DNA from 2 places in the Halomonas sp. 3F2F genome. Region 2 is predicted to be linked to the other one. Evidence: predicted binding sites of a transcription regulator. Region 2 holds the regulator's gene; the other holds the start of a gene.
What was found. Region 2 encodes LexA, which represses DNA repair genes until DNA is damaged. Its sites were predicted from a motif close to TACTGTNTANNTANACAGTA; they were not measured.

Region 1: INT21_RS01055 (LexA family protein) is a predicted target of LexA. The motif match lies at 10,818-10,837, and genes of this name have one in related genera.

The regions. Positions count from the first base shown of each region.
Region 1 is NZ_JABUZE010000011.1:48,651-64,976, forward strand. Features, by position in the region: gene alaS (alanine--tRNA ligase) at 138-2,747, shown strand; gene INT21_RS01010 (aspartate kinase) at 2,845-4,095, shown strand; gene csrA (carbon storage regulator CsrA) at 4,290-4,478, shown strand; tRNA gene INT21_RS01020 (tRNA-Ser) at 4,603-4,695, shown strand; tRNA gene INT21_RS01025 (tRNA-Arg) at 4,725-4,801, shown strand; gene INT21_RS01030 (tRNA dihydrouridine synthase) at 4,953-5,951, opposite strand; gene INT21_RS01035 (OadG family protein) at 6,079-6,336, shown strand; gene oadA (sodium-extruding oxaloacetate decarboxylase subunit alpha) at 6,430-8,244, shown strand; gene INT21_RS01045 (sodium ion-translocating decarboxylase subunit beta) at 8,257-9,579, shown strand; gene INT21_RS01050 (IMPACT family protein) at 9,696-10,322, opposite strand; gene INT21_RS01055 (LexA family protein) at 10,350-10,748, opposite strand; gene ccmA (cytochrome c biogenesis heme-transporting ATPase CcmA) at 11,009-11,629, shown strand; gene ccmB (heme exporter protein CcmB) at 11,678-12,376, shown strand; gene INT21_RS01070 (heme ABC transporter permease) at 12,391-13,131, shown strand; gene ccmD (heme exporter protein CcmD) at 13,131-13,364, shown strand; gene ccmE (cytochrome c maturation protein CcmE) at 13,354-13,863, shown strand; gene INT21_RS01085 (heme lyase CcmF/NrfE family subunit) at 13,916-15,934, shown strand; gene INT21_RS01090 (DsbE family thiol:disulfide interchange protein) at 15,931-16,326, shown strand, end outside.
Region 2 is NZ_JABUZE010000029.1:32,443-48,768, reverse strand. Features, by position in the region: gene INT21_RS02900 (methionine ABC transporter ATP-binding protein) at 1-935, opposite strand, end outside; gene INT21_RS02895 (riboflavin synthase subunit alpha) at 1,397-2,023, shown strand; gene INT21_RS02890 (NCS2 family permease) at 2,221-3,519, shown strand; gene INT21_RS02885 (adenine phosphoribosyltransferase) at 3,554-4,099, shown strand; gene gpt (xanthine phosphoribosyltransferase) at 4,108-4,587, shown strand; gene ung (uracil-DNA glycosylase) at 4,589-5,272, shown strand; gene upp (uracil phosphoribosyltransferase) at 5,370-5,999, shown strand; gene INT21_RS02865 (uracil-xanthine permease family protein) at 6,088-7,317, shown strand; gene mobB (molybdopterin-guanine dinucleotide biosynthesis protein B) at 7,359-7,910, shown strand; gene moaC (cyclic pyranopterin monophosphate synthase MoaC) at 7,971-8,765, shown strand; gene moaE (molybdopterin synthase catalytic subunit MoaE) at 8,770-9,246, shown strand; gene INT21_RS02845 (ribonuclease J) at 9,283-10,881, opposite strand; gene purU (formyltetrahydrofolate deformylase) at 11,158-12,012, shown strand; gene INT21_RS02835 (energy-coupling factor ABC transporter permease) at 12,099-12,770, shown strand; gene lexA (transcriptional repressor LexA) at 12,831-13,508, opposite strand; gene INT21_RS02825 (TetR/AcrR family transcriptional regulator) at 13,846-14,523, shown strand; gene INT21_RS02820 (L,D-transpeptidase) at 14,501-15,022, shown strand; gene nagZ (beta-N-acetylhexosaminidase) at 15,104-16,114, shown strand; gene INT21_RS02810 (hypoxanthine-guanine phosphoribosyltransferase) at 16,184-16,326, shown strand, end outside.

The DNA of each region.
Region 1 (16,326 bases), on a different contig from region 2:
TTCACCCTCTGTTTTAGTTCTGCCACTAACTGCGGCTTTAGTCGTTTGACAACTGCGTTATAATGCACCTTTTGCGACCCCAGCGGGTGGCGGCGATAGCGCCCTGGGGCATCATGCTTTCTTGTCACGGATACCCTATGAAAAGCGCAGAGATCAGACAGGCCTTTTTATCTTTTTTTGAAAAGCAGGGGCATACTATTGTGCCCACCAGCTCTCTAGTGCCGGGCAATGACCCGACGCTGCTCTTCACCAATGCAGGCATGGTGCCCTTCAAAGACGTTTTTCTTGGCCGTGACCCGCGACCCTATGTACGCGCCACGTCAGCCCAGCGCTGCGTGCGTGCTGGCGGTAAGCACAACGATCTAGATAACGTTGGCTACACGGCGCGTCACCACACGTTTTTTGAAATGCTGGGTAACTTCAGCTTTGGTGACTACTTTAAGCGTGATGCCATTCGCTTTGCCTGGACATTTCTGACGGAAACGTTGGGCCTGCCCAAAGAGAAGCTCTGGGTCACGGTGCATATCAGTGACGATGAAGCCGAGCGTATCTGGAAAGATGAGATTGGCATTGACCCTGAGCGTTTCTCAAAGCTTGATGAAGATAATTTCTGGCAAATGGGCGACACCGGTCCTTGTGGCCCCAGCTCTGAAATCTTTTTTGATCATGGTCCAGAAGTATGGGGTGGCCCGCCTGGCAGCCCTGAAGAAGATGGCGATCGCTACATCGAAATCTGGAACCTGGTGTTCATGCAGTTCGATCGTGATGCCGCTGGAACATTGAATCCGCTGCCTAAGCCTTCTATCGATACGGGAATGGGCTTGGAGCGGGTGGCTGCTGTAATGCAGGGCGTTCACTCCAACTACGAGATCGATCTGTTCCAAAACCTGCTGAAAGCTGCTGCTGAATCGACAGGCCATGGTGACACCACGACGCCTTCGTTACGCGTGATTGCCGACCATATTCGCTCTTGTGCCTTCTTGATTACAGACGGCGTTCTGCCTTCCAACGAAGGGCGCGGCTATGTGCTACGTCGGATTATTCGCCGGGCGATTCGCCATGGGCATAAACTGGGTGCTTCCGAGCCGTTTTTCCACAAGCTGGTAACCGCACTAGATGCTGAGATGGGCGACGCCTATCCTGAATTGCGTGAAGCGAGCGAACAAATTACCCGCGTGCTGCTTAAAGAAGAGGAGCAGTTTGCTCGCACGTTGGACCATGGCATGGGGCTGTTGAATGCGGCGCTTGAAGAGCTGCAGGGTGACATGCTACCTGGCGAAACCGTCTTTAAGCTTTACGATACCTACGGTTTCCCCTTCGACCTGACGGCGGATGTATGCCGTGAGCGTGAAGTCACACTGGATGAAGCCGGTTTTCAGCGCGAGCTAGAAGCGCAACGTGAACGTGCGCGGGCGGCCAGCCAGTTTGGCGCTGACTACAGCGCTGCTATTGACCTGGAGGGTGAAACCCAGTTTACAGGTTACGAACATCTGGCCGACCAAGCGACAGTTACTGCCATCGTGGATAGCGAAGGTAATGCGTTAGCGGCTCTGGAAGCTGGCCAGAAAGGCACTGTTGTACTGGACCGTACGCCATTCTATGGTGAATCGGGCGGCCAGGTGGGCGACACCGGTTACTTATATGTTGATGGCGGTCGCTTCCAGGTAACCGACACGCAGAAACAGAGTGGCCACCACCTTCACCAAGGCATTATGGTCGATGGCGCGTTGAGCGTCGGCGCTAACGTGCGAGGCGAGGTGGATGCCAGCTTGCGTAGCGCGACCATCCGTAATCACTCGGCGACTCACTTGCTGCATAAAGCACTGCGTATGGTGCTGGGTGATCATGTTCAGCAAAAAGGCTCACTGGTAAACGCAGAGCGCCTGCGCTTTGACTTTAGCCACTTCGAGCCGATGACCGCAGAGCAAATAGCGGAAGTAGAGCGGCTGGTAAATGAGCAGATCTTAGCGAATGCGCCGACCAAAACGGAGCAGATGAGCCTTGCAGAGGCGAAGGCAAAAGGGGCGGCCGCGCTATTTGAAGCTAAGTATGCCGATAACGTGCGGGTGCTGACCATTGGCGCTGATGACTTCTCTATCGAGCTGTGTGGTGGTACTCACGTGAACCGTAGTGGTGATATTGGTTGTTGCCATGTGGTGAGCGAAGTAGGTATCGCTTCTGGCGTGCGTCGTATTGAAGCGATTACCGGTGAAAATGCGCTGGCTTACTTCCGTGAGCAGGAAGCTCGTGTTCAGCGGCTTGGCGAACGACTGAAAACCAAGCCCGAGCAAGTGGAAGCTCGGGTTGAATCGCTGGTTGAGCGTAACCGCGCGCTGGAAAAAGAGCTTGAGCAACTTAAAGCGAAGCTGGCAAGCGCTGCGGGCAGTGACATGCTTAGCCAGGTGCAAGAGATCAACGGTGTTAAGTTACTGGTCACCCAGCTTGAGGGTGTTTCGGGTAAAGATTTACGTGGCGTACTTGATCAGTTGAAAAACAAGCTTGGCTCAGGCGTTATCCTGCTTGGGGTTGCGGATACCGCGGCAGGTAAGGTGAGCTTGATTGCTGGGGTTACCCAGGACTTAATCGGCCGCGTAAAAGCGGGTGAATTAGTCAATCATGTGGCTTCGCAGGTAGGTGGAAAGGGTGGTGGTCGCCCGGATATGGCTCAAGCGGGTGGAAGTTTACCCGATGCCTTGCCAGCAGCATTAAGCAGCGTGCCGGCTTGGCTGGAAAATACGCTTAGCTAATTACAAAGGCCGGTGGCACTATTTGCTACCGGCTTTTTGTTAAATAGCAATAACAATACTCACTCTCCATTCCCGAACCTATAGGAAAAAACGGCATATGGCATTATACGTACAGAAGTTCGGCGGCACCTCTGTGGGCTCTGTCGACCGTATCAAGGCCGTGGCGGAAAAGGTTAAAGGCTTTCGCGATCAAGGCCACCAAGTTGTAGTGGTGGTGTCCGCGATGAGCGGAGAGACCAACCGCCTGACGGATATGGCAAACGCAATCAATGATGACCCAGCGCCGCGTGAAATGGACATGCTGCTCTCAACGGGCGAGCAGGTGACCATTTCGCTGATGGCAATGGCGCTTCAGCAGATAGGTGTTTCTGCTACTTCTCATACGGGGGCTCAAGTCGGCATTCACACCGATAGCGCCCACACCAAAGCACGTATTCGGCGCATTGAAACCGATGACCTGAAAGCTGACCTTGATAAAGGCAAAGTGGTTGTGGTGGCTGGCTTCCAGGGTGTCGATGAAGACGGCAATATTACGACGCTTGGGCGTGGTGGTTCTGATACCACAGGTGTTGCGCTTGCTGCGGCGCTTGGTGCTGATGAGTGTCAGATATACACCGATGTTGATGGTGTTTACACCACAGACCCTCGCGTGTGTTCCAAGGCTCAGCGCCTTGAGAGCATTACCGTGGAAGAGATGCTTGAACTCGCAAGCCTGGGCTCCAAAGTTCTACAGATTCGCGCCGTCGAATTTGCGGGCAAGTACAACGTACCACTTCGCGTGCTGTCGAGCTTTGAAGATGGCCCCGGCACCCTAATTGTTGCAGACGCAGACCAAGACGAGGACGCTATGGAAGAACCGCTAATCTCCGGTATCGCTTTTACTAAAAACGAAGCTAAATTAACCCTGTTGAATACGCCTGATGTGCCAGGTGTCGCGTCGCGTATTCTTGGTCCTATCGCCGATGCCAATATCGAAGTCGATATGATTGTGCAAAACGTGGCGCCTGCTGGTGATTACACCGACTTCACCTTTACCGTTGCTAAAGGCGATTACAAAGCGACCAAGAAGTTACTTGAAGAGACAGTAATTCCTGACTTGGGTGGCGGCGAGCTACGTGGCGATGACAACATTGCCAAAGTATCGCTTGTGGGTGTTGGTATGCGCTCTCATGCCGGTGTTGCTTCTAAAATGTTCCGTGTTTTGGCCGACGAGAACGTCAATATCCGTATGGTTTCCACGTCTGAAATTAAAATTTCCGTCGTTATTGATGAAAAGCATATGGAGCTTGCGGTTAATGCCTTGCACAAAGCATTCGGTTTAGATAGGTCTGATATCGAATCTGAATAACAATTGCGCACTAAACCTTCTACGCTGAAGGATACTTGCTGCCGTGTGGTGGTGAGCTTTCTTTCAACGGGAGGTTAGGGTGTCATAGGAGCTTGAGCCATTGGTGGTGGCGGCACCCATACCGCATAATAGTGTGGTGCCGCTTTGAGCGGACACATCCCGTTGTATAAAAACGTCTGAGAAGGAGATCAGCCATGCTCATCCTAACCCGCCGTGTCGGCGAAACACTGATGATAGGTGATGAGATCACCGTTACAGTGTTAGGTGTGAAAGGTAATCAAGTACGTATTGGTGTTAACGCACCAAAAGACGTTGCGGTTCACCGTGAAGAGATTTACCAACGCATTCAGCGTGAACGCAACAGCGAAAGCGAATCTGAGTAAATGGTTGTCTGTGTTGCGTCTACTACAAGGCGTTTAAGCGGTAACTACGGAGCGGTGCGAAAAAAATTGGCGTAGGGCTGGACAGCAGTCGTCAAAATCGGTAATATTCGCGCCGTGCCGTTGAGGAGAGGTGGCCGAGTGGCTGAAGGCGCTCCCCTGCTAAGGGAGTATAGGGTTTATAGCCCTATCGAGGGTTCGAATCCCTCTCTCTCCGCCAACTGCATAAAGCAACATCAATTTGGATAAGCGCCCGTAGCTCAGCTGGATAGAGTACCTGACTACGAATCAGGGGGTCGGAGGTTCGAATCCTCCCGGGCGCGCCAAATTCGAAAAACCCGCTTTCTATTGAAAGCGGGTTTTTTCTTTTCTAGCCTGGCCATGGTGGCTCGTACTTTGGTCTTGCGATCGTTTAAAGCGCCCTTCTGTGCACAGCAGAAGGGCGCTTTTTTTATTCTAATTTAATGCCGAAGCGACTTATGCGGGCTCGCAGCAAAGTGATGTGCTGGGAATCAGGTTGTTAAGCAGTGTATCGAGATCCGTAAGGCGTTTCAGGCGCTGAAAGTGATGATTCGCTTCGCTATTGCCTTGGCGCATTTGTGCTAGCCACTGCTTGACGAGTGACACTACTACTCGATCTGGTAGTTGTCGCCGCTGTAAGTCGGCGTATCGCTTTAGCACGTTGGCACGCATTGTCCAGGTGGTGTCAGGGAGGCGCTCTCCTGTGCGCTGCCAATGGCGTATGCGAGCTGCAAGCCATGGGTCTGAGAGAGCGCTACGGCCAAGCATGACATCCTCGCAACCTGATAGCGTGCGAGCCTTCCAGTAGTCCTCTAGTGTCCAAATATCGCCGTTTGCAACGACAGGGATTGATACCTGGTGGCGAACTTTGCCAATCCACTCCCAATGTGCAGGTGGGCGATAGCCTTCATCTCGTGTGCGGCCATGGACAACAAGCTGTGCAGCGCCGCCAGCTTCTGTGGCCTGGGCGCAAGCGACTGCTAAGCGACGATCAGAAAAGCCAAGGCGGATTTTAGCCGTCACTGGAATTTCGCCGTCTAATGCTTCGGCGACCGCTTTTACGGCGCGATAGACGCGATCTGGCTGGCGAAGTAGCGATGCGCCACCATCATGACGATTAACCAGTTTGGCGGGACAGCCAAAGTTAAGGTCAACGCTGATAGCGCCCAGCGAGAGCGCCTGTTGCGCATTGCTGGCTAGCGCCACGGGGTCTGATCCCAAAAGCTGCAAATGCACGGGAACGCCGCTAGGGGTGGCGACGCTGCCTGCTGACAGTTCGGGGCAATGTTTATAGAACACGCGAGGGGGGAGTCGTGTGTCGACCACCCTGACAAACTCAGTCACTGCCCAGTCAAAACCTGCCTGCTGAGTCAGTAAATCACGCGTTAAGGCGTCGATGACACCTTCCATAGGCGCTAGGCCTATCCTGCCTTTATGTAGTAAATTAACAACCATGACTTCCACTATGGCGCGATTGCAATCTATCCTGGATGTGGCAGGTTAGTGTATTAGCCTCACTGCGCCAAGCGCCTTTAGAGGCTATTGGTGTGCCGAAAAGCATTTGAAAGAGGGGGAATGCGGTATGCAAGAGTCAGAGTTGCTCCAGGAAGGGCTTGCCCTTATGGGGTTGGGTATGGGTTTTGTATTTGTTTTTCTTACGGTTTTGGTAATTAGCGTTACGCTAATGTCGAAGTTGATTAGCCGTTTTCAGCCTGCTCCTATAGCAGCGCCAAGCGGTCGAAATAATGCAAAACCATCTGCACCGAAAGGCCAGGATGATGAAGTCAGGGCAGTGATTAGTGCTGCAGTGCACCGTTATCGTTCTTCGCGCCGTAAGTAAGGCCCTAGTTTTGTAGCTATCCTACCGCTCAATTACTATTTATTTTGTTAAATTTACTACAAATCCATAACGTGAAAATTGTGAGCCACGACCATGAATGAAACAAAACGTCCTCTGGGGATCACTGATGTTGTTCTTCGCGATGCCCATCAATCGCTGTTTGCCACCCGTTTGCGTCTTGATGACATGCTACCGATTGCCGAAAAACTCGACAATGTTGGCTATTGGTCATTAGAGACTTGGGGTGGAGCAACGTTTGATTCATGCATTCGCTATTTGGGTGAAGACCCTTGGGAGCGTATTCGGGCACTGAAAGAGGCGATGCCGAATACACCTCAAGCGATGTTGTTGCGTGGCCAAAACTTATTAGGCTATCGCCACTACGCCGATGACGTGGTTGATAAATTTGTCGAGCGCGCCAAGACTAACGGGGTTGATGTGTTCCGCGTGTTTGACGCGATGAATGACCCGCGTAATCTTGAGCGTGCTATCAAGGCGGTTCGCCAAGTAGGTGGACATGCGCAAGGCACCATCTCTTATACGGTTAGCCCGGTACATACCCTGGATAGCTGGGTAGAGCTCGCTAAAACCATTGCCGCAATGGGCGCTGACTCACTGGCTATCAAGGATATGGCGGGGCTTCTGACGCCTTATATTGCCTATGATCTTGTCACGCGGTTGAAAAAAGAGCTGTCTATTCCCGTTCACTTGCATTGTCATGCGACTACCGGGTTGTCGACCTCGACAATTTTGAAAGCCGTCGAGGCAGGCGTCGATAATGTCGATACTGCGATCTCTTCCATGTCCATGACGTATGGTCATAGTCCGACTGAGTCTGTCGTGGCCATGCTCAAAGATACCGATCGTGATACCGGCCTTGACCTGGAATTGTTGGAAGATATCGCCAGCTATTTCCGTGAAGTGCGCAAAAAGTACGCGGTGTTCGAAGGCTCGTTGCGCGGTATTGACTCACGCATTTTGATTGCCCAAGTGCCTGGCGGCATGCTCACCAACATGGAAGGCCAGCTTAAAGAGCAGGGCGCTGGCGATAAGCTAGACGACGTGTTGAGTGAAATCCCCCGCGTACGCGAAGACCTTGGCTTTATTCCTCTGGTGACGCCGACCTCCCAGATTGTGGGTACTCAAGCTGTGATGAACGTCATGATGGGCGAACGTTACAAGTCCATCTCCAAAGAAGTTCAGGCACTGTTAAAAGGTGAGTACGGCTCCGCGCCCGCGCCGTTTAATGCTGAGCTGCAAAAACGCGTGCTTGAAGGCGGCGAGCCGATCACCTGCCGCCCGGCAGATAACTTGTCGCCAGAAATGGATCGACTAGCTGCCGAGCTTAAAGAAAAAGCGAGCGCAGACAGCATTCGTATTGCCGGCGGCGAGCAGGGAATAGATGACGTGCTGACCTACGCGCTGTTCCCGCAAATTGGTCTGAAATTCCTTAAAAATCGTGACAACCCGGATGCCTTCGAACCTGCCCCTCAAGTGGCTGAGGCGAAAAGCGCTAACGTACCGGCAAAAGCCGCAAACAAAGCGCCAGCGGTTTCGAGTGGCCCGGAAACGTACACCGTTAAGCTCAATGGCAAAGCGTTTGTAGTGGAAGTGTCTGAAGGTGGCGAGATAGGCGCGGTGCAGGAACAGGCGGCAGTGAGTACTAACGCACCCCAAGAGGAAACGCTTGCATCTAGTGGAGAAAGCATTGATGCACCGCTTGCTGGCAATATCTTCAAGGTCAATGTACGCCCGGGTGACCAAGTAGCGGATGGCGATGTGGTGATTATTTTGGAAGCCATGAAAATGGAAACCGAAGTGCGCGCCAGTAGTGCCGGTACCGTATCGAAAGTTAACGTCAGCGAGGGTGACAGCGTCACCGTCGGCGATTCGCTGATCGAGCTTTAAGGGCATTTGGCAATGGAAAAACTAATTACCTTATGGGAGGGCTCGGGGCTTTATAACCTTGAGCTTGGTCAGGCGGCCATGATTTTGGTAGGGCTTGGGCTGCTCTATCTTGCCATTCACAAGAAGTTTGAGCCGTTGCTGCTGGTGCCAATTGGGTTTGGCGGCATTCTTGCCAATATCCCTGAGGCGGGCTTGGCAATCTCAGCGCTCGATCAAGCGATTGAGGTGGCAAAACCTGCTGTGCTGCAGCAGATAGCTTCCGTACTGGGGGCTACCCTTGATCCATTAAGTGGTGTAGAAGCTTGGCGAGAGTCGCTTAAAGCGATTGCCCACGACGCAGCGGCTCCCGATCAATTACGTGCGGCAAAGGATATTGCGGTTGGCGTAGGTTATAGCGATGGGATGCTCTATAACTTCTATAAAGTAGCGATTGCCTCTGGTATTGCGCCACTGATTATCTTTATGGGCGTGGGGGCCATGACCGACTTCGGCCCGTTACTGGCTAACCCGCGGACGCTCTTTTTAGGCGCGGCTGCTCAGTTTGGCATTTTTGCCACACTGTTTGGTGCTGTGATGCTGACCTCGCTGGGGGTGATGGACTTTTCCCTTAATCAAGCGGCCGCCATTGGTATTATCGGCGGTGCTGATGGTCCAACGTCTATTTATGTATCAAGCGTATTGGCTCCTGAGTTGCTGGGTGCTATCGCAGTAGCGGCGTACGCCTACATGGCGCTGGTGCCGCTGATTCAACCGCCGATTATGCGCCTGCTGACCACGCAGAAAGAGCGTCAAATTAAGATGACGCAGCTGCGTCCGGTATCCAAGCTGGAAAAGATCGTTTTCCCGCTGATGCTATTGATTGCCGTCGCGCTTTTCCTACCTGATGCAGCGCCGCTGTTAGGGATGTTCTGCTTTGGTAACTTGATGCGTGAGTGCGGTGTGGTTGAGCGCTTATCGGATACAGCGCAAAACGCTCTGATCAATATCGTGACGATTATCTTAGGGCTATCGGTTGGTTCCAAGCTGATGGCAGATAGCTTTCTGGCATTCGAAACGCTGGGTATCTTGGGCCTGGGTATTGTGGCGTTTGGTATTGGCACGGCCGCAGGCGTGTTGATGGCGAAGCTGATGAACCTGGTCAGCAAAATGCCGATTAATCCGCTGATTGGTGCCGCAGGTGTTTCGGCAGTGCCGATGGCCGCGCGAGTGGCTAATAAGGTTGGCTTGGAGTCGAACCCGCATAACTTCCTGCTAATGCATGCCATGGGTCCTAATGTGGCAGGTGTTATCGGTTCTGCTGTTGCGGCGGGTGTGATGATTAAATACTTAGGTTAAAACCCGCTAGCAGTGCCATTGCGCAGTTATCGTTACGTAATGGTTAGCGACTAAAACGCGACTTACCGAGCAATTGCTCGCGTAAGTCGCGTTTTTTTGTCAGCGATATAATAATCTTATTGTGGCGGCACTTTTTGAATATCGAGGGCTGTCTTTAGACGATTTTCAAGCGTAGTGAAATTTAAGGCCTCATCTCTTGGCCAGCCAATCGTGAGGCATACGCCGTTGCCATCGTACTCTGCCTGTTGGACGGGAATTTTCTGCTCGTCACACCAAGCGCGCGCGACGGCTTCATGGGCAAAGTTGACACGCAGCTGGTAGTTATCCCGTTCGACGACTTCGCGGGTAGGTAATGTTTCAATCCCGGCGTTAACCGACTGTGCGTAAGCTCGGGCGAGTCCACCCGTGCCCAACTTGGTGCCGCCAAAGTAACGAATCACCACACAGCCTATTTCACCCATCTGGCTGCCGAGCAAAGCTTGATACATGGGCCTGCCGGCTGTGCCGCCGGGTTCGCCGTCATCAGAGAACCCTATGTGCGTTTGTTCACCAGGAGGGCCAGCAATAAAGGCCGTGCAGTGATGACTTGCGTTGGGGTGAGCGGTTTTTGCTGCCTGTAGCATTGCATGATAGTCAGCTGTGTTGGGTGCATGGCATATCCACGTGAGGAAGCGACTTTTTTCAACCTCAATTTCAGCGGTATGCCATGTGGCGGATGCTAGGTCTGGAACTCGGTAACGCAATCGATGCTCCCTAAAGCGGGTGGCGAATTAGTGGTGCCGAGTGTTGTTAGCGCCATGCTCGACGCCCATCACCATTCCCAGCACTTGAATATCACAATTATGCAGGAAGACGGCAGGCATGGCTGCATCTTCGGGCCATAAGTGAACGCCAAGCCGACTAATGGAAAGTTGCTTTAGGGCAACTTCTCGCTGGTTTATCGTCGCGATAGCGGTTTCTTGATGGCTACCTTGTTGATAGCGGCGAATAATGATGACATCGCCATCGAATAGATTGCATTCACGCATTCTGTTGCCGCGCACGCGAAGCGCATACGTGTTGCGCCGTGTTACACGAGGCGCCGAATAAGCAGGGCGTCCTGTATTCGACGTCGTTTGAGATAGCGCATGTTGAGTTATGTTCAAGGGTGTTGGCATTGTCATCGTCATGCAGTTTTCTCCAATGCAGCGCCCGCTCCCTAGGCGTGTAATTGAGCAGATTGCTGTGTTTATAATCGGTAGTGTTTTTTCATACAGTATTTGTAGTATAGACCTGTTTTTGCATACAGTGCTAGTGCTCTGCATTGTCTATTGTTCTTAAGCGAAGATTGGTTGAAGTGTGATGCGACCCCTGACCGCAGAGAGCGACTGGCGAGAAAGGGGCTTTCCGTGTAGAGTTCGACGCAAAATCTACGTGCCTGGAGATATCCTTGAGCCTCTGCCTACAAGCCCGACAGCTAGCCTGTGAACGCGATGATCGTTGGCTGTTTGAGGGGCTAGATCTTGATATTCAACGTGGTGAAATAGTGCGCATTGAAGGCCCTAACGGGAGCGGAAAAACGACACTGTTGAAAATTCTCTCAGGCCAGTTGAGCGACTACCATGGCGACATTTATTGGAATGGCGACTCAATGCGCGAGGTGCGTGAACATTTTCTCGCCAATCTACTCTATTTAGGGCATGCCCCTGGCATAAAAGCGGGGCTTTCTCCGCTGGAAAACTTAGCGTGGTACCAAGCGCTTAGCGGCGAAAAAGGCGACGATTACCAGCGTGAAGAAGCGCTGGCACAGGTTGGGCTTAGTGGCTTTGAAGATGTACCCGCAGGACAGCTTTCCGCTGGGCAGCAGCGGCGAATTGCCCTTGCGAGACTGACGCTTACTAAGCGGGCTTTGTGGGTCCTGGATGAACCTTTTACAGCCATTGATCGCCATGGAGTGGCAGCACTAGAAGCGCAGCTTGTTGCGCATGCCAACGCGGGAGGCTGTGTCTTAGTGACGACACATCATGAGTTAACCGCATCATCCGTGCTTAGGCGCGTTCAACTGGGGTAGAAGGAGACAGCGTTGCCAAGCTCACACGCCACGACAGGCATCCCAGAAATGTCGATGCATGCGCCTTCCGGTGGGCTCATGGTTGCCATTAGTGCCACCTTTAAGCGAGATCTAACGCTGTTGCTACGTCGTCGTGGTGAAGTGCTTAACCCATTGGTGTTCTTTGCCTTGGTGATTACGCTCTTTCCGATCGGCATTTCACCTGATCCCCAGTTACTGGCAGAAATAGCGCCTGGGTTGCTGTGGGTGGCGGCATTGCTGGCGGCATTGCTTTCTCTGGATAGTCTGTTCCGGAGCGACTACGACGACGGCAGTTTGGAGCAGCTACTGTTAGCCCCTCAGCCGCTGGCGGCGCTTAGCCTTGCCAAAGTTGCTGTTCACTGGCTGCTGACAGGACTGCCTTTGGCACTTATGGCGCCGATTTTAGGTATCATGTTGGCACTTCCTGCCGGTAGTTACATGGTTTTAGCGCTATCGCTGGCATTGGGAACCGCAAGCCTCAGCTTGATTGGTGCCATTGGCGCCGCGCTGACCGTCGGATTAGCTCGCGGCGGTGTATTGCTGTCACTGCTGGTGCTGCCGCTCTATATTCCAGTGCTTATTTTTGGCGCTGGCGCCGTGCAGGCCGCTATTTTAGGCGATGGTATCGCGGCGCATCTGGCTATTTTGGGCGCACTTTTAGCGATTTCGTTAATGCTAGCACCTTGGGCTATTGCCGCCTCGCTACGCATCAGCATCAACGGTTAAAGGACGAAAACACCATGTGGGCCTTTATAAATAAACTGAGATCACCCAAGTGGTTCTACGCGATTAGCGCCAAGCTTCAGCCCTGGTTCTGGGCAGCGGCGGTGCTCCTGTTGCTGCTGGGAAGCGTTTGGGGGCTGGTATTTGCTCCCGCGGATTATCAGCAGGGCAATAGCTTTCGGATTATCTATGTCCACGTTCCTGCCGCTTTCCTAGCTCAATCCATTTTTGTCTCAATGGCAATTTCAGGCTTGGTATTTATGGTCTGGAAAATCAAAGTAGCCGATATGGCGGCCACAGTGATGGCGCCATTAGGTGCGGCGATGACCTTTGTGGCACTTTTTTCAGGCGCAGTATGGGGAGTGCCTACCTGGGGAACCTGGTGGATGTGGGACGCGCGTTTGACGTCCATGCTGATTTTGCTGTTTTTGTATTTAGGTGTCATTGCACTGCGCGGTGCTTTCAGTAGTCGCGATAGCGGATCTCGTGCAGCCTCAGTGCTGGCGATGGTGGGCGTGATTAACATTCCGATCATCAAATATTCGGTGGACTGGTGGTACACCCTGCACCAGCCTGCCTCGTTTACGATTACCGGACGTTCGGCAATGCCCATGGAAATGTGGGCACCGCTGCTCATTATGGTACTCGGTTTCTACTGCTTTTTTATAGCGTTAACCCTGATGCGTACGCGCAGTGAAATACTGCGCCGTGAAACCAATAAGCGCTGGGTGCAAGAGCTAGTAGAGGAGGTGAGATAATGGCTTTTTCCTCACTTAATGAATTTTTTGCCATGGGTGGCCACGGGCTTTATGTGTGGGCTGCTTGGGGCATTACTGCGTTGTTGATGCTGGTGATAGTTTGGCATGCGCGCCTCGAACGCAGCCAACTGCTGAAAAGCGTGAAGCGCCGTGTGCGCCGCCAAAACGCCCACTCCCAGGCCGCGCAAGCACCAGTTAACTCTGCTCAAAGGGACGTTCGTCATGACGCCTAAACGTAAACAGAAGCTGTTCGTTATTTTAGGGTTGGTTTCATTAACCGCGATAGCGGTGGGGCTGACACTTTATGCGCTGCGCTCCAACATCAATTTATTTTTTAGCCCGGTACAGATTGCTCAGGGCGATGCGCCCATGGAACGCCAAATTCGCGCGGGCGGAATGGTTAAAGAGGGATCGGTGTCGCGTGATCCTGAAAGCCTTGATGTTGAGTTTACCGTGACGGATTACGTCGATGATTTGGAGGTCTACTACAGCGGGATCCTGCCGGATCTTTTCCGTGAAGGGCAGGGGGTGGTCGTGGTAGGAGAACTTCAGACAGATGGGCGCTTATATGCCGATAAAGTCCTAGCCCGCCACGATGAAAATTATATGCCGCCCGAAGTGGCGCAAGCATTAGAAGAAGCAGGTTACTCCCCGGCAGATTATCAGGCAAAAGCGGCTGAGGTGGGTAAGCGTTTGGAGCAGGAAGGCACCCCCCAAGCAAGCGATTATTAATGTCTTATCGTGTCAAGCAGGCGGTTATGCCCACTGCTAATTCGGAGCGCGCATGTTCATCAAAATGATTCCTGAAATAGGCCACTTTGCTCTGGTCATTGCCCTGTTGATGGCCGTGATACAAGCTGTGATGCCGCTGGCAGGCGCGGCCACTCGGCGCCCGCTGTGGATGGCTTATGGCAAGCCCATGGCAACAGGGCAGTTCCTGTTTATTGCCATTGCCTATTTATGCCTAACAGCCAGTTATATGCTGGATGACTTCAGCGTGGCGAACGTTGCCAATAATTCCAACTCGCTACTGCCCTGGTACTACAAGTTTAGTGCCGTGTGGGGAAATCATGAAGGCTCGGTCTTATTGTGGAGCTTAATGCTGGCTGGTTGGGGGTATGCCGCTTCAGTATTTTCCGGCGATTTGCCGCGCGATATGGTGGCGCGAGTGCAAGGCGTCATGGGAATGGTCTGCGTTGGCTTCCTGCTGTTTATCTTGATGACCTCCAATCCATTTGAGCGGCTACTGCCGAATATGCCTCAAGACGGGGCTGATCTTAATCCGCTGCTACAGGACTTCGGGTTGGTTGTGCATCCCCCGATGCTGTATATGGGGTATGTCGGTTTCTCGGTAGTATTTGCATTTGCCATTGCTGCGTTGCTAGGTGGGCGTTTAGACGCTGCCTGGACCCGCTGGGCACGTCCCTGGACTAATGTGGCCTGGGCATTTCTAACCGTAGGCATCGCGCTAGGTAGTTGGTGGGCTTATTACGAGCTGGGCTGGGGCGGCTGGTGGTTCTGGGATCCAGTCGAAAACGCCTCATTGTTGCCCTGGCTAACGGGAACGGCGCTGGTGCACTCGTTGGCGGTCACTGAAAAGCGCGGTTCGTTTAAAAGTTGGACAGTACTGCTGGCTATTTCAACTTTCTCGCTGTCATTAATGGGTACGTTCCTGGTGCGTTCTGGCGTGCTGACCTCAGTGCACGCGTTTGCTAACGATCCTTCCCGCGGCTTCTTTATCTTAATGCTGTTGGCGATTACCGTAACGCTGTCGCTGCTGGTATTTGCGCTGCGCGCGCCCCGTGTGAGCCATAAAGTCGGCTTTAATTGGTTATCCCGTGACTCGTTGTTGTTGGTCAATAATATTCTACTGGTCATTATGACGGTCACCGTACTGTTAGGGACGGTCTACCCGCTAATTTTGGACTCCCTTGGGTTAGGTAAAATCAGCGTAGGGCCTCCGTACTTTAATGCACTTTTTGTACCGCTAACGGTGGTGATGTGCATGTTTATGGGACTGGGCCCGATCGCCCGCTGGAAAAGCATGAGTGCCAGTGAACTGTGGCGTAAGCTTTGGCTGTCAGGCGCCGCTGCACTGGTCCTGGGCGGTGCTATGCCGTTGCTATATGGCGGCGAGTGGAATCTTTGGGTCTCCTTGGGCATTGTTTCGGCGCTCTGGATCGTACTGCCTATCGTGCGTGACGTGTTCAATAAAGTCCGCCATGCCAGCTCCTTTTTGGCGGGGCTGCGCAAGCTGTCGTTAGCATATTGGGGCATGGTGCTTGGTCATGTGGGCATTGCGGTCACCATTGTTGGCGTGGCCGTTGTTTCCAATTACAACATCGAACGCAACGTGCGGATGTCGCCGGGCACGACTGTTGAAGTGGCAGGTTATCAATTCACCATGACGGAACTGGCAAATCGCCGGGGCCCGAACTTCCTGGCAGACACGTCTATCATTCAAGTGCAGCGTGGCGACTCTGGACGCAGCTTTGTGATGCGTCCAGAAAAGCGCCTCTATCTCGCTACCAGAATGCCAATGACCCAGGTGGCGCTTCGCCCCGGGCTTTTCCGCGACCTCTATGTCGCCATGGGGGAAGACCTTGGCGATGGTAGCTACGCTATGCGTGTTCAATACAAACCGTTTGTACGCTGGTTATGGCTCGGTGCGTTGTTGATGGCTTTCGGTGGCATTCTGGCGATAGTTGATAAGCGGTACCGTCGTGTCGTATCGCGCAAAGCGCCTGCTAGCCCGGCTTCTGCAACGTCTGAGTCTGCAACGTCGAAGGAAGCTATGGTATGACACGTCGTCTATTGCTTTTACTACTACCGATTGGCTTTCTGGGGATTGCCTTATTCCTTTATCAAGGGCTAGGGCGCGACCCTTCGCACCGCGACTCGGCGCTAATGGCCAGGCAGTTTCCTACCTTTGAAGCCACGACACTGCGCGATGAAAATCGCCAAGTTGATCAAACCCTGTTAACTGGCGATGTCACCTTGGTGAATGTATGGGGCGAATGGTGCCCTGCTTGTAAGCAGGAAATGCCGCAGTTGCTGGAGTTGGCTGATCAGGGCATTCGCATGGTCGGCATTAACTATCGTGATACTCGCGAAAAAGGGCTGGAGTTCTTGAGCGAGTTTGGGGATCCCTTCGAAGTTAATGTGTTTGACCCCGATGGTAGCCTTGGCTTTGAT
Region 2 (16,326 bases):
ATCAGCCCTAAGGTGCGGTCTTGAATGGACTCGACCTTTGCCTGGAGGATGCTGACATCAACGCTGCACTCCCGCGCTAAGCGTGAAATAAGCGGCGTCGAAACAGCATCACCCGAAAACGTTAGCCGCACGACGGGATGAGTATGTTCGCTCGGTGTATCGCTTAAACGCTCGATCAGTTCTTTAGGTGGGCTTAGCTGCAAAAAGTCGTTCAGGAATTCCCTACCCAACTGTGTGATAGGCGCAGTAAAGAAATCACCGACCTCGGCGTCTTCCACTAGCTCACCGTCGGAAATGAGGCTTACTCGGTGGCAAATAGATTTCACAACTTCCATTTCGTGAGTGATCAACAAAATGGTGATGCCGAGCTGCTGATTAATTTCTCTCAACAGCTCAAGAATAGAGCTGGTGGTCTGGGGGTCTAGTGCGGAAGTGGCTTCATCGCACAGTAAGACGTTGGGTTTGCTGGCCAGTGCGCGGGCGATGGCAACGCGCTGCTTTTGACCACCAGACAGCTGGGCTGGGTATTGTTTGGCTTTATCAGCCAGGCCCACCAGCTCCAGCAGCGGCAATACGCGCTCTTTTATAGCACTGCGGCTTTCGCCCATTAACTCAAGGGGAAGTGCCACATTATCAAATACCGTACGCGTTGTTAGCAGATTGAAATGCTGGAAAATCATTCCAATACGGTGTCGGGCACGGTTTAACTCGCCGCGACTAAGGCGGGTCATTTCCTGGCCATCGACTGATACGCTGCCAGTGCTTGGGCGTTCAAGTAGGTTGACACAGCGAATAAGGGTCGACTTACCTGCGCCCGAAAGGCCAATAACGCCGTGAATGGTGCCTTTGGGAATCGTTAAATTGACATCTTTTAGGGCATGAACGGCACTATTGCCAGTGCCATAGGTTTTACTAACGTTGCTAATTTCAATCATAGCGTCTGCCTTAACGGTAGGCCGAAGACGGAGTGCGAGGGAGCAAGCGTAGGGCGGGAAATAAAAAAAGGCCACCCTTGCGGGTGGCCATCAACGCTGGACACACCCTTTTAGCTGCACTTCACCAAGCCATTAGCTTGGTGGACGCCCGCAATCTGGGTACAAATCGGCGTCATTACATTTGCGGCGAAAGTCTAAAGAGTGGTGGGTGTCTTGTCAATGAGTGCCATTCTATTTCATGTTTTAATGCAATAATTTAGGTTTATTTTCTGAGTCAATGGCTTTTTTTAGTGATTGGTTCTGACGATTGCTTATGCAGCTCTTGTTGCCAGAAAAAAAGTCGTTGCAACGTTTGTGGCAAGGCAGCTGGCTGCACACGGGAAGAGTATTTAGTAGTAAGCTTGCACAGAATTTTAGTACTCATTTTGACTTTAATGTGTTGAGAAAGAGGGCGTAGCAATATGTTTACTGGCATCGTGCAAGGCGTGGCTGAGGTCATCGCTGTTAAAGAGCTGGAAGAGTTTCGCACCCACGTAGTCGCATTGCCGGAAGCGTTATGCCAGGGGCTCACTATTGGTGCATCGGTAGCTCATAATGGTGTTTGCCTGACGGTAACTGCGATAGAGGATGGGAATGTCAGTTTTGACCTGATGCGTGAAACGTTACGTTTGACAAATCTTGGTGCAATTGTACCTGGTCAGTGCGTCAATATAGAGCGTGCGGCGCGTTTTGGTGATGAAATTGGTGGCCACTCCATGTCTGGCCACATTATTTGTATGGCGGATGTGGTGGCAATAGAAGAGGCACCCAACAATCGTCGATTGTGGTTTTCGCTGCCTGAGAGAGTCGCTAAGTTTGTATTTGAGAAGGGATACATTGGCGTTGATGGTATCAGCTTGACGGTAGGTGACGTACGACCCGCGGGTGATGGTGCTGGGGTTGAGTTTAGTGTCAACCTGATACCGGAGACGCTGGCGCGTACAGTTTTAAAAGATCGCTTGCTAGGCGACAAGGTCAATATCGAGATTGATCCGCAAACCCAGGTGATTGTTGAAACAGTCGAAAGGGTGTTAGCGAGTCGTCTCTAGTTGTGTTTTTTGTCTTACCGTTGACCAATCGGTTAGCTCATGGCCTGAAGTTTGCTATTCATATTAGTGGGGGAGAACTTCCCACCAACACTAGCGGCACACGAGGCGCTCGCAACGCGTAGAGCCTTTAGGTAGTATGTGCGGCTTTTCTCGCATCAAGGGACGCATTTAGCGTAAGCGCGAAGGATAAAAACGACATGAAACTTCTGGACAATTACTTCAAGCTCACCGAGCAGAAGACCAATGTAAAGACCGAGTTGATCGCGGGGTTCACCACGTTCCTTACGATGGCTTATATCATTTTCGTCAACCCGAGTATTCTCTCGGAAGCGGGGATGGATTATGGCGCGGTGTTTGTTGCTACCTGTGTCGCTGCTGCCATCGGCTGTTTTGTTATGGGGCTTTGGGCAAACTACCCGATCGCTCAAGCACCAGGAATGGGGCTGAATGCCTTTTTTACCTATGGTGTGGTGTTGGGAATGGGCTATACCTGGGAGGCGGCATTGGGGGCTGTCTTCTTCTCCGGCCTGACGTTCTTCATGCTAAGTATTTTTAAGATCCGCGAGTGGATCATTAATTCTATTCCACTCTCATTGCGTTTAGGGATTGCTGCGGGTATCGGCTTGTTCCTAGCGATGATTGCACTTAAAAATGCCGGTATTGTGGTCGCTAATCCAGCCACCTATGTGGCGCTGGGTGATTTGTCCCAGCCACCCGCACTTTATGCCTTGTTGGGCTTTTTCGTTATTACGGCGCTTTCCTACCTGCGCGTGACCGGTGCGGTAATGATCGGTATTTTGGGCATCACGATCCTTGCGACGCTGTTCGGCCATAACCAGTATGGCGGTATTATGTCGATGCCGCCTTCGATTGCGCCTACCTTTATGGCAATGGATCTAATGGGCGCACTGGATGTGGCGATGCTAAGCGTCATTTTTGCCTTCTTGTTTGTAGACCTGTTTGATACGTCAGGCACGTTGGTAGGGGTGGCCCACCGCGGCAAACTGCTGGATGAAAATGGCAAGTTGCCGCGCATTGGTCGCGCTATGATGGCCGACAGTACCGCGTCTATGGCGGGTGCTGCATTGGGTACTTCGACAACGACTAGCTATATTGAATCAACTGCGGGTATCGCTTCCGGTGGTCGTACGGGGTTAACGGCGGTTGTGGTTGGTGTGCTGTTTTTAATTAGCCTTTTCTTTGCGCCGTTAGCAGGTTCTATTCCGGCCTATGCGACAGCAGGGGCACTGCTTTACGTGGCCGTTTTGATGGCGGGCAGCTTAGCCCACGCAAACTGGGAAGACCCAACCGACGCGGCACCTGTACTGATCGCTGCCCTGGCTATGCCGCTGACGTTCTCAATTGCTGAGGGAATTGCGCTTGGCTTTATTAGCTATGTTGCGATTAAAGCGCTTTCGGGACGGTTCAGCGATTTGAACCCCGCGGTCATAACGCTGGCGCTACTGTTTGCAGCAAAATTTCTTTTCCTGGGTTAATTACCCGCTTTATCTTTAATCAATGAGAGACGCGATGAGCATCTACGGCGACTACATTAAGTCCGTTATTCGCACGGTTCCTGACTGGCCAGAGCAGGGCGTAAATTTTCGTGATATCACACCGCTCCTGCAAAATAGTGCTGCCTTTCGTAAGCTGATTGATAGCTTTGTGCATCGCTACCAGGAAATGAACTTAGATGCCATCGCGGCTATTGATGCCCGTGGCTTCATTATCGGTGCGCCTTTGGCCTACGAGTTAGGCTGCAGCTTTGTGCCCGTTCGCAAGAAGGGCAAACTGCCATTCAAGACGATCAGTGAGACTTACACGCTTGAGTACGGCCACTCTGAAGTTGAGCTTCATGCCGATGCTTTCCAGAAAAATGACCGTATCCTGCTGATGGATGATTTGATTGCCACTGGCGGTACTATGCTTGCAGCAGCGAATCTAATTCAACGCTCTGGTGGGCACGTGGTGGAAACCGCAACTATTATTGATCTGCCTGAGCTGGGCGGTTCCCAGAAAATTCGCGACGCTGGCTATAGCGTATTCGCGGTATGTTCATTCACCGAAGACGAGTAACGCCTCTTATGAGCAGCGAACGCTATCATCAGCACTTCACCATTTCCTGGGATCAACTGCACCGCGACGTGCGTCAACTTTGTCATCAGCTAATTGAACGAGATTTCAAAGGTATCGTCGCGATTACCCGTGGTGGATTAATACCTGCGGCGCTTATCGCCCGTGAACTCAATATTCGCTTGATCGATACCGTTTGTATCAAAAGCTATGATCATATGGATCAAGGCGGTTTAGACATCATGAAGGGCGTTGACCATGATGGTGATGGTTGGCTGCTGGTTGATGATCTGGTAGATACCGGTAAAACCGCTCGTGCCGTTCGTGAAATGCTGCCGAAAGCGCATTTCGTGACAATGTATGCTAAACCAGAAGGACGCCCTCTGGTTGACCAATACCTTACCGAAGTGGCTCAGCAGTGCTGGATCCAGTTTCCTTGGGATATGGGCATTGCTTATGTTGAGCCGCTGGCGGATCAACTGAAGAAGTAATATGGCTAACCCGCTACCCGACGATTGGAATCAATGGCTTGGGCAAGAATTTCAGGCTGACTATATGTCAGCCCTGAAAGCATTTTTGGCCCAAGAAAAATCAGCCAAAAAAGTTATCTACCCGCACTCATCGCATTGGTTTCGCGCTTTTGAGCTGACACCTTTAGCCTCAGTGAAAGTTGTTATTCTAGGGCAAGACCCTTATCACGGCCCAAACCAAGCTCATGGGTTGTGCTTTTCGGTGCAGCCGGGTATCCAAGTGCCTCCCTCTTTGGTCAATATTTATAAAGAATTAGCTGCTGATGTCGGGTTTACACCCGTGCGACACGGCTTTTTGGAGTCTTGGGCAACCCAAGGTGTGCTGCTGCTTAACACCGCATTAACGGTTGAGCAGGGTAATGCCGCTTCTCATCGTGGCAAGGGGTGGGAACACTTCACCGACTGCGCGATTGAAACCGTCAGTCGGTATGCTGAACCGTGCGTTTTCTTGTTGTGGGGCAGTCATGCTCGCCAGAAGAAAGTTCTGATTGATCAGTCGCGCCACTTGGTGTTGGAATCCCCGCATCCTTCGCCACTCTCAGCGCATCGAGGCTTTTTTGGCAATCACCACTTTTCCCGTGCCAATCAGTTTTTAGCAGAGCATGGGCGTTCGCCGATTGAGTGGCAATTGCCGGAAACCCCTTAACCTGCTGGTCAGTTGCGGGTAGAATGGCGCGCAATTTTGTAAGCTTGTCGATGCGACTTAGGTCGCCATCCTGAATCCCATGCAGCGAGGAAGTCCCATGAGTGTCTACGCCATTAATCATCCGCTTGTTCAACATAAGCTGGGACTGCTGCGCGAAGCCGATTTGAGCACCAAAAGCTTCCGGGAGCTAGCAGGCGAAGTGGCTAAGCTGCTGACCTATGAAGCAACAAAGGGGCTAGAGCTCGAGGATCATGAGATTCAAGGCTGGAACAACGAGCCTATTGCGACGCGTCGCTTAAAAGGTAAAAAAGTAACGGTTGTGCCAATTCTGCGAGCTGGTTTAGGCATGCTGGAGGGCGTTACTGACCTGATTCCTAGCGCACGCGTCAGCGTGGTGGGTCTTTATCGGGATGAAGAAACTCTTCAGCCGGTGCCTTATTTCGCCAAGTTCGCCAATGATATTGAAGAGCGCATGGCACTTGTCATCGACCCGATGCTTGCGACCGGTGGCTCAATGGTGGCGACGTTAGATATGTTGCGTGAGCGTGGTTGTGAGCATATGAAAGTTATCGTGCTAGTAGCTGCCCCTGAGGGCATTAAGCGTGTTCAGGATGCGTACCCAGATGTTGAGATCTACACCGCATCCGTTGATGACCGGCTAGATGAGCACGGCTACATCGTGCCTGGTTTGGGAGATGCAGGCGATAAGATCTTCGGAACGCGCTAAGCACCCCGACTAACAATGCCCCTTACGCTTCGCGTTGGGGGCATTTTTTTGGCTAACCACCGACAACGAAAACATTGGAAACATTTAGATGAAACATTCAGCAAGTCATGAGTCTTGGCCCAAAATGCTGCTGACAGGTGCGCAAATGCTATTCGTAGCCTTTGGTGCACTGGTATTGGTTCCGCTGTTGACTGGTCTAGATCCCAGTGTCGCACTATTTACCGCGGGTATTGGTACGCTGGTGTTTCACGGAATTACCAAGCAGACGGTGCCGGTATTCTTGGCGTCATCATTTGCGTTCATTGCTCCCATTCAAGGCTCGATAGCAAGCTTTGGCGTGTCAGCCACGCTGGGTGGCTTAATGGCAGCAGGGGTGGTGTACGTTGCCATTTCTCAAGTAGTACGTGTTAAAGGCACTGCTTGGCTGCACAGGCTGTTACCGCCTGTTGTGGTCGGACCAGTTATTATGGTGATTGGTTTAGCATTGGCGCCAGTCGCTGTCAGTATGGCAACAGGAGAGACAAGCGATAACATTGGCTATGGTCAAGCGATTTTCCTTTCCATGGCCAGTTTGCTGGTAACGCTGATATTAGCTGTCTTCGGGCGTGGCATTCTTCGCTTGGTGCCGATAATGGGTGGTATTGCAGTGGGGTATGGTTTGGCGCTTGTTATGGGCGTTGTCGATTTCACTGCGGTGCGTGATGCTGCTTGGCTATCATTGCCCAGCTTTACCGCGCCGAGTTTTCACTGGGCGGCTATTTTGTTCATGATTCCTGTCGCGATTGCTCCTGCGGTGGAACATATCGGCGATATGGTGGCGATAGGCTCAGTGACACGCAAAAACTATTTAGAGAAGCCTGGTCTTCATCGCACCTTGTTAGGCGATGGGCTGGCGACAATGGCGGCTGCGCTGTTTGGTGGTCCTCCCAATACAACCTACTCAGAAGTAACGGGGGCAGTGACGCTGACTAAGGCATTCAACCCCATGTACATGATCATCGCCGCGGTGATTGCGATTGTACTGGCCTTTGTAGGCAAGCTGGGCGCGTTACTGCAAACTATTCCGGGCCCTGTAATGGGCGGTATTATGACGCTGCTGTTTGGTTCGATCGCAGTGGTTGGTATGAATACCCTGGTGCGTGCAGGCCAGTCATTAACTGCGGCGCGTAATCTCGTGGTGGTTTCGTTAATTTTAGTATTTGGGATAGGTGGAATGCAGTTTGGAGGTGGTCAGTTCACCCTCCAGGGCGTGAGCTTAGCCGCGTTAGTTGGCATTGCGCTAAACTGGCTGTTACCCGCTGAGAAAGAGGGCGAATAGCCACTCAATCATACCCACCGGTTGGTCATTGGGAGTTGTTAATGGAAGAGGCAATTGATAGCCCATTTCCTGTACTCGGCATTGCCGCGTGGAGTGGGACTGGTAAGACGACTCTGTTAGCGCAGCTTTTGCCTCGCCTGCGCGAAAAGGGGCTCAGGGTGGGGGTGATAAAGCATGCCCACCATAGCTTTGATGTCGATCAGCCAGGAAAAGATAGCTATAAACTTCGTCAGGCTGGCGCTGCGCCTATGTTGATTGCATCCCGAGAGCGTTTTGCCATGATGCAAGAGACACCTGGCCAAGAAGAACCGGATCTTGGCTACCTCTTGTCACTGATGATTACCCAGGCGCCAGATTTGGTCATTGTGGAGGGCTTTAAGGCGTGGCCAATTCCTAAGCTAGTCCTGTACCGTGCAGGGATTGGCGATGTTTCTATTGTCAGTGGCGACTGGGTACAGGCGGTAGCGTCAAGTGGCTCGCTGCCTCCATCAATTATCCCAACAGCTAAGCGGCTGGACCTGAATAATATTGAAGCGATCACTGAGTGGGTAATCGAGTGGATGGATGCTCAACCCAATGTTGTGGCTAACTAAATTAGCAGCTTCCAAAACAGTATTTTTATAACACCGTGGCTTGATTAAAAAGGTAACGATATGCAGCTAACTCACCTCAATAAACACGGCGAAGCCAACATGGTCGATGTCGGAGATAAGCGAGAGACTCGCCGCGAGGCGGTAGCGTCTGGGCGTATCGTTATGCAGCCTAAAACGTTGCAGCTGTTGAGTGATGGCGAGTTGCCCAAAGGCGATGTGCTGGCGACCGCGCGCATTGCGGGTATTCAGGCAGCAAAGCGCACGCATGAGTTGATCCCGTTGTGCCATTCATTAGCGCTTTCAAAAGTCTCTGTAGATTTCGCTATTGATCACGCTAACGGCTGTGTTGAAGTCTCCGCGCTTTGCCGCCTTAACGGACAGACCGGGGTAGAAATGGAAGCTCTGACAGCCGTGTCAGTGGCTTGTCTGACGCTTTACGATATGTGTAAAGCGGTGGATAAAGAGATGCGCATTGACGCCATTCAATTGGAAAGTAAGCGGGGCGGTGTTCGTGGCGATTATCAACGAGGTGTGCCAGAACCAATTGTGACTGGCGGTGGCGTTGCAGGAGAGGTTCGCTTAGGCGAGCGATGTGCATCCCCTTGCGTGCGGGTTAAGTTTCTTGCTGAGCTGCGTGAGCGGGTAGAAGAGAGTGACCTTGCCATTGGGCTTGATCAACTGCCAAGTCGAGATGTGGCGGGATTGAAAGCGGCGTTAAGCGCTATGGATGCACGCTTTAATGTGTTGTCAGAGCAGCGCACGTTGTGTGCTATCAATCAAGTGATGGCCAACGATAGTGCGCGCCTTACCGATGAGGATGAAGTGGCCTTCTTTCCTCCAGTGACGGGTGGGTAATCAGATGGCTGATATTACAGAGACTGAATTGGATATTGCTGTCAGGGTTCAAGAAGCAGCGTTTAAAATGGATGATGGCTATGAAAGTGCGCTGCGCAAGCGCACCGATATCGGCGCTATTGTCACCTTCACGGGATTTGTGCGCGACTTTAATGAATCCCCTGATGTTATTGGGCTGACTCTTGAGCACTACCCAGGGATGACCGAGCGCACATTAACGCAGATTGGTGAGCAGGCAGGTCAACGCTGGGCGTTACAGGCCGTACGGATTATTCACCGCATTGGTGATTTGACGCCGGGAGACCCTATTGTGCGGGTGCTGGTGGCCAGTGCTCATCGCCGCGATGCTTTCCAAGCCTGCGACTTTATTATGGACTTTTTAAAAACCCAGGCGCCGTTTTGGAAGAAAGAGCACTCCCGCCAGGGGGCTTACTGGGTAAAAGAGCGGCATACTGATCAGCAAGCTGCAGAACGCTGGTAGACGATATTGCCAGCAGCATCAATATCGCCAATGGCTTTAACTATCGCTAATGGCTTCTGAAGAGGGCATTTCGGTTGCCATTATTTGTAAATGTACGTCTGGCATATGCTGAAGGTGATTAGCGAGCCAATGAATTAGCCTCGGTTGCAGTGCTTGACGCAAATCGGCCAATGTCTCTGCTGCTATTTCTAATAACTGATCATCTAGCCATTCGCTGAAACTATCTTCATCGAGTGGGCTGGTACCGCTGGCATCCAGCATCAAACGGCCAATGCGGCACCAGCCAGTGTCGGTAGCCGTAACGGGAAGCGCTAAGAACAAACTGCCGCGCCGCGATGAGTGAGAGCCGGTATCGAGCCCTGGATGAGGCACGACGCTATTCTGATTAACGATGCAGGGCGGCTGGGGATAGCGTGCTTCGCAGCGTAAGCCTAGATTGTCGAACATCAACATGTCGCCATTTACCGGTGCGAGCGGGGCGTTAATGCCGAGGCTGGTGGCAATTTCTTGATGGGCAGCCTGATGGCGCGCCTCCCCATGCACCGGCAGCAATGTTTTTGGCCGAACCCATTGATACAGTTTTCTCAGCTCATCTTCGGCAGGATGCCCAGTCGCGTGTAATTCTGGGTGGTTCATCTCATCGAAAATTGACACCCCAAGCTGCGCTAGGCGTTTTTTCAGTTGTTCAATAGGGCGCTCGTTGCCTGGTATGGCTTTGGCAGAAAAAATGATGCTATCGCCTGGCTCAAGATCCACAAACGGGTGCCTCCGCTGTGCTAAGCGTTGCAGTGCTGCACGTGGTTCGCCCTGGCTGCCCGTCGCAATAATCACCACCTCTTCTGGCGGCAGGTAGCCTAAGTCATGGGGCGGTACTAGCGGCGGAAAGTCGTCTAGATACCCTAGGCCCTTCGCGACACTCACCATGCGTTCCATTGAACGGCCCATCAAGCTGACGCGTCGGCCGCACTGTTGGGCAGCAATTCCAATCGCTAATACGCGGGCGAGGTTGCTGGCAAAGCAAGATACCACCACGCGTCCTTTGCACTGTTTTAAGGTGTGAGCGAGTGCTTTAGCAACATCGCCTTCACTGCCGGAATGGCCGGGCATCGGGGCGTTAGTGGAGTCGCCTACGACGAGATCGATAGGCGCGAGCGCACGAAATTGAGCAGCGTTAATGGGCGAGCCAATTAATGGGGTAGGGTCTAGTTTCCAGTCCCCGGTGTGTAGCACGCGATAGTCGCCTGCCTGCATTAGGATTGAGCAACTTTCTGGAATCGAATGGGTAACGTGAAGGTAACGCAGCGTGAAGGGGCCGAGCTCCATTGCATCACCCGGTTCCACAACGTTTATAGCGGCGCTACTAAGCTGATGTTCTGCAAACTTATGGCGCAGCAATCCCGCCGCTAACGGCGTTGCAAAAATAGGGCAATTCCACTTAGGCCAGAGCCACGCCACGGCACCAATATGATCTTCATGGCCATGGGTAATGTAGAGTGCCTTTGGGGTAATATTGAGTGCTGCTAATGTATCTGTATTGGGCACCTGCAGCGGGGAATTGGGTAGATCTTGGCGAATCATCATGCCGCAGTCGACGGCGATCCACTCATCATCGTATCCATACAGCGTAAGGTTCATTCCAATTTCACCACACCCACCTAGCGGCAGTAGGCGCAGGGGAGGGCGACGGCGGGGACGAAGTTGAACGCGTGGTGGGTGCATCAGTAATGAAAAGCCTAAAAAGTAAGACCTTAACTATACGGGAAGGCAGGGGCGGGTAACAATCATCGTGGCATTTGGCTGCGGTGCTTCCTTGATAAGCATAAGGTACACTATTTCGCCTATATACCGCTTCCCTACCGCTGGTAGGTGCTTGTCGAACGTGCCGTTAAAATATGTCAAGAGTGTTTATTTATGTCTCATTATTACCGTTTGGTGGTTTCTTGCCCTGATCAAGTGGGCATTGTGGCGCGTGTCTCAAGCTTTATTGCTCAACAAGGTGGTTCTATCACTGAAGCAAGTCAGCACTCTGATCTTGAGACCGGCCGATTCTTCATGCGATACGAAATTTTGGCAGATTCGTTGGGTATGTCGGCGGAGGCGTTACGTAGTGCGTTTGAGCCGGTGGCTAAAGCCTTCAATATGCAGTGGTCGCTCGTCGATACTCAAAAGCGTAGGCGTGTGGTGTTGATGGTGTCGCGGGAGTCTCACTGCCTGGTTGATCTGCTTTATCGTTGGCAGGCTGGGGAGCTTGATTGCGATATTGTCGGGGTTATTTCAAACCATGAGGATATGCGATCACTCACTGAGTGGTATGGCATTCCTTACCATCATGTGCCCGTAGATCCTGATAACAAGCAGGTTGCTTTCGAGCAGGTGCAAGCTCAGATTGATAGCGCAAGGGCTGACTGCATTGTGCTGGCACGTTACATGCAGATTTTGCCACCTTCGCTCTGCTCGCGTTACGCGGGACGGGTGATTAACATCCACCACAGTTTCTTACCCTCTTTTGCCGGTGCTAAGCCCTACCATCAAGCTTACCAGCGTGGCGTTAAGCTAATCGGTGCTACCTGTCACTATGTCACCGAAGAGCTGGATGCTGGGCCGATTATTGAACAAGATATTCATCGGGTAAGTCATTGCCACACGCCAACGGATCTCGTGCGCTTTGGGCGCGATGTCGAAAAAGCGGTATTGGCGCGTGGTTTACGATGGCATTTAGAAGACCGAGTATTAATCCATGGCAATAAGACCGTGGTGTTCAGCTAAGCATGCTGTTTAGATACGCAGTGTTTTTAGTCAATTCAAGTTTACAGCTGGCTTGTCGTTAACTGAACGGGTAGATAGGGGCATCCATGTCTTTCGCGCAAAGTGTTTTAGCTCCCTGGGCATTGTTGCTGACGTGGTTGGTATCGTTGAGCGTGCTTGCGTGGATGATATGGCTGCGCCCTTGGCGAGTGCTGATAGGCGATGTGGCTCTTCAGCATCGGTGGTTAGCCGCGACGCTCGCTGTGGTGTTGATGTGGCAACTGCGTGCTCAGGCAGTCGATTGGTTAACCCTGCACTTAGTCTTCACTGTCTTAATGACGTTGCTATTCAAAATGCCTCTCGCATTAATCAGCAATGTGCTGATTAATGTTGCAATGTCAGCTATAGGTCGCAACGAATGGGTGTTACTAGGCGCTAATGTATTGGTAACCGGCATTGTACCTGCGGTCATTACTGGTCTGGTATGGCGATGGGTAGACCGGCGCCTGCCGGATAACTTGATGATCTTTTTATTCGTATGCGGCTTTTTTGGCGCAGCGCTGGCAACACTGGCAGGAGGGTTGTCGGCGGTCTTGCTAATCATGGTGGCGGGTACTGACTCTGAAGCTGTGTACTTAGCCCAAGAGTATGCGCGCTTCTTACCCCTGTTAATGCCCTCCGAGGCTTTTATCACAGGGATGTTACTCAGTATTTTATTGGTGTATCACCCGAGTTGGGTAGCTACGTTTAATGATCGTCGCTATATAGACTCTCAGTAACATTGCGATAGCCGGTGAGTATCTCTATCGAGTGCCTCACCGGCATTTACACTTACTCGCTTATCCCAGTGCTTGGCCGTTACCGCCACGTATGACACCAACTCCCACCCCTTCAATATCCAACTGCTGCGTACGTAGGTCAATTTCTATGGGCGCAAAGTCGCTGTTTTCAGCAATCAGTGTCACCGTATGGCCCTGTCGTTTAAAGCGTTTTACAGTGACTTCATCTTCTAGCCTTGCCACCACAATCTGGCCATCACGAACCCGGTCGGTGCGATGCACGGCAAGAAGGTCGCCTTCCAGTATGCCAACATCCTTCATTGACAAGCCTCGCACCCGAAGAAGGTAATCCGCTTTGGGGGTAAAGTATTCAGCGGGGAGTGGGCAATAACGATCAATGTGTTCCGCTGCTAGAATCGGGCTTCCTGCGGCCACTTCGCCAATGACTGGTAAGCCATTCGGTAGTGGTTCTACGTTGGCGGCAGGCGCTGTTGCCGAGACATCACCGATATCCTGTGGTTCCTGATTAGGCAGTCGAATCCCCCGCGAGGTGTTACGGATAATGCGGATGGCACCTTTGCGCTCAAGCGCTCGTAAATGCTCTTCAGCAGCGTTAGGAGAACGAAAGCCTAGCGCTTTGGCAATTTCTGCGCGGGTCGGCGGATAGCCGAATTCAGACATCGTTTTAACAATAAAATCAAAAACATGCTGTTGACGAGCAGTAAGAGGACGCGACATAACAAACTCCAAAAAATTGAACAAGACAGTGGCTACATGTCGGCTTAAACAGTATGTGGTTAAGTATACAGTATGTTGCTCTGTCCAGTACATGCTAGAGCGTTTCGCTATGGCATGGCAGTCATTATGCGAATGGTGCCAGGAATGGAGATAGGAGCGACGAGTCTGAGAGGCTATGGCAGTGGCAAACCCGATAGCGTCTGATAGCTGGTGTTTGAATGGCTGCCTAGGCTGCATTTTAGCATCGGGGAAAAAGCTAAAGATAAGTGATTGAGCCAAATAGCGTTATGGCATAGTATTTAACGATGTTTTAAACACTCGTTTTCTGGAGGGCGCTATGGCGCAATCTGATACGGTAACACGTATCCTCGATACCGCTGAGGTGCTGTTTGCCGAGCGTGGTTTTGCCGAAACATCGCTACGCAATATCACCAGTAAAGCGCGGGTTAATTTGGCGGCTGTCAATTACCACTTTGGTTCCAAAAAGGCGCTTATCCAAGCGGTGTTTGCGCGCTATTTAGACCCCTTCTCGCAACGTTTTCACACGGCGCTTGATGAGCTGGAAGCGCAGTACAACGGTGATGTGATTCCGCTTGAAGTGCTGTTGGAAACAATGGCAAGCACGGTGTTGGCAGTGCCAGCTGAGCGCAATAGCCTGAAGGTGTTTATGCGTCTGCTAGGGTTGGCGTATAGTCAGGCACAAGGGCATTTACGCCGTTATATCCAACAGCAGTACGGAGACGTGTTTACCCGCTTTACTGAGCTGGTGCGCCAGGCAACGCCAGATTTACCTGATGCTGAGCGTTTTTGGCGACTGCATTTCATGCTGGGTACCGTGATTTTTACGCTGTCGGGTTTAGATGCGCTGCGAGACATTGCCGCGAAAGACTATAATGAGCAAGTGACCGTCAGGGATTTGGTAAGACGTTTACGCCCTGTCGTGGTTGCTGCCATGAATGCTCCGCTACCGCCTGCTGCTGATGAAGGACATTATGCGAACGCCCACGCTAGCTGAACTACCCCCGCAGAATGGTGGTTGGATAGAAATCAATATCAAACACCAGCAGCTATGCTGGTGGCAAGGGCGCACGCTGCAGTACACGTGCGCTGTGTCCACCGGTGAGAAAGGCGTAGGGCAGCAGGAAGGCAGTGGTCAAACCCCCCTGGGATGGCATTATATCCGCGCATCGATAGGTGGCGGTTTAGCTGATAATGCTGTTTTTCGGGGGCGGCGGTGGACTGGGGAGGTGTTTACGTCGGCGCTTGCGGCGGAATTCCCTCATCGTGATTGGATCTTAACGCGCATTATGTGGCTCTGTGGTTTAGAGAGAGGAGTGAACCGAGGCGGGGATGTCGACACTCAGCGTCGTTTTATCTATCTTCATGGCACGCCACCTGATCAACCGATGGGCGTGGCCGCTTCACATGGGTGTATTCGGCTGCGCAATGATGATCTGGTGTATCTTTTTGAGCATGTGCCGCCGGGCACACCTGTTTGGCTTCATAATGGCTAAGCGTAGGCAACTTATTATTGATTTTTTGACACGAGAGATTGATCAACTAAAATTGACGGCCCTTTTGTTGGATCCATCACAATGACTCAATCTTTAGGCCCGGTCATGCTTGACCTCGAAGGGCCGCGATTAACCAAAGCTGAAAAACATCTTTTGATGGACCCTGCTGTGGGCGGTGTCATTTTATTCGCTAGAAATGTCGAGAATGCTTACCAGGTTAGAAAGCTTTGCAGTGATATTCGTCGTGTTCGCGGCGAGCTGTTACTTGGTATTGATCAAGAAGGCGGTCGCGTTCAGCGAATTAAAGAAGGCGTTACTCGCATGCCAGCCATGGCACGCATTGGTGATCAATTCGCTGAGGATTCGGCATCCGGTCTTGCACTAGCAAAAGACGCGGGTTGGTTGCTGGGCATGGAAATGGCTGCTTGCGGTCTGGATATCAGCTTTGCGCCTGTTTTAGATGTCGAAAGTGGCATCTCTAGTGTTATCGGTGATCGCAGCTTCAGCACCGACCCTGCACACGTCGCTGCGCTGGGTCAGTGTTTTATCAACGGTTTGCATGAAGCGGGTATGGCGGCGGTAGGTAAGCATTTTCCTGGCCATGGTGGCGTTGCCGCTGACTCCCATGTGGCGTTACCTGTGGATGACCGTCCGCTGGCGCTTATTAAACAGCGCGATCTTGTTCCGTTTAGCCAGCTTGCTACTCAGCTTGATGGTGTTATGCCTGCCCATGTTATTTATAGTGCGTTTGACTCACGTCCTGCTGGCTTCTCACCTAGTTGGTTGGGAATGTTAAGAGAGTCCCTGGGGTTTAAAGGTTGTATCTTTTCAGATGATTTAAGCATGGCGGGTGCTCATGAAGCGGGTGACCCGAAGGAGCGCGCCAGGGCTGCCCTTGCCGCAGGATGCGATATGCTATTGGTCTGTAATGACCGCTCTGCAGCGTTAGACGTTGTTGAAGCATGCCAAGGATTACACAGTAAACGACCAATCAAGCTACGCTATGGACGAGCCCGTCCAGACGTGGATGCGCTAACGGCACTTGGCCGCTGGCGTCGTACCCATGCCAAATTAGAAGCGTTGGCGAATTAACCCCATCTTTTCTTAAGTTATTTTCGTTTTTAAGTCACTGACTAGTTAACCCCTTCTTGGAGTAACCCGATGTCCAAACTGGATAAAGAGGCGCTTGAGTCGCTTGACTCAATGCGTGAGTTGATGGATAACGCTGACTGCTTGATTTCTCAACAACAAGTTGAGCGTGCACTGGATCGAATGGCTGAGGAAATTAGTAAAGATCTAGGGGA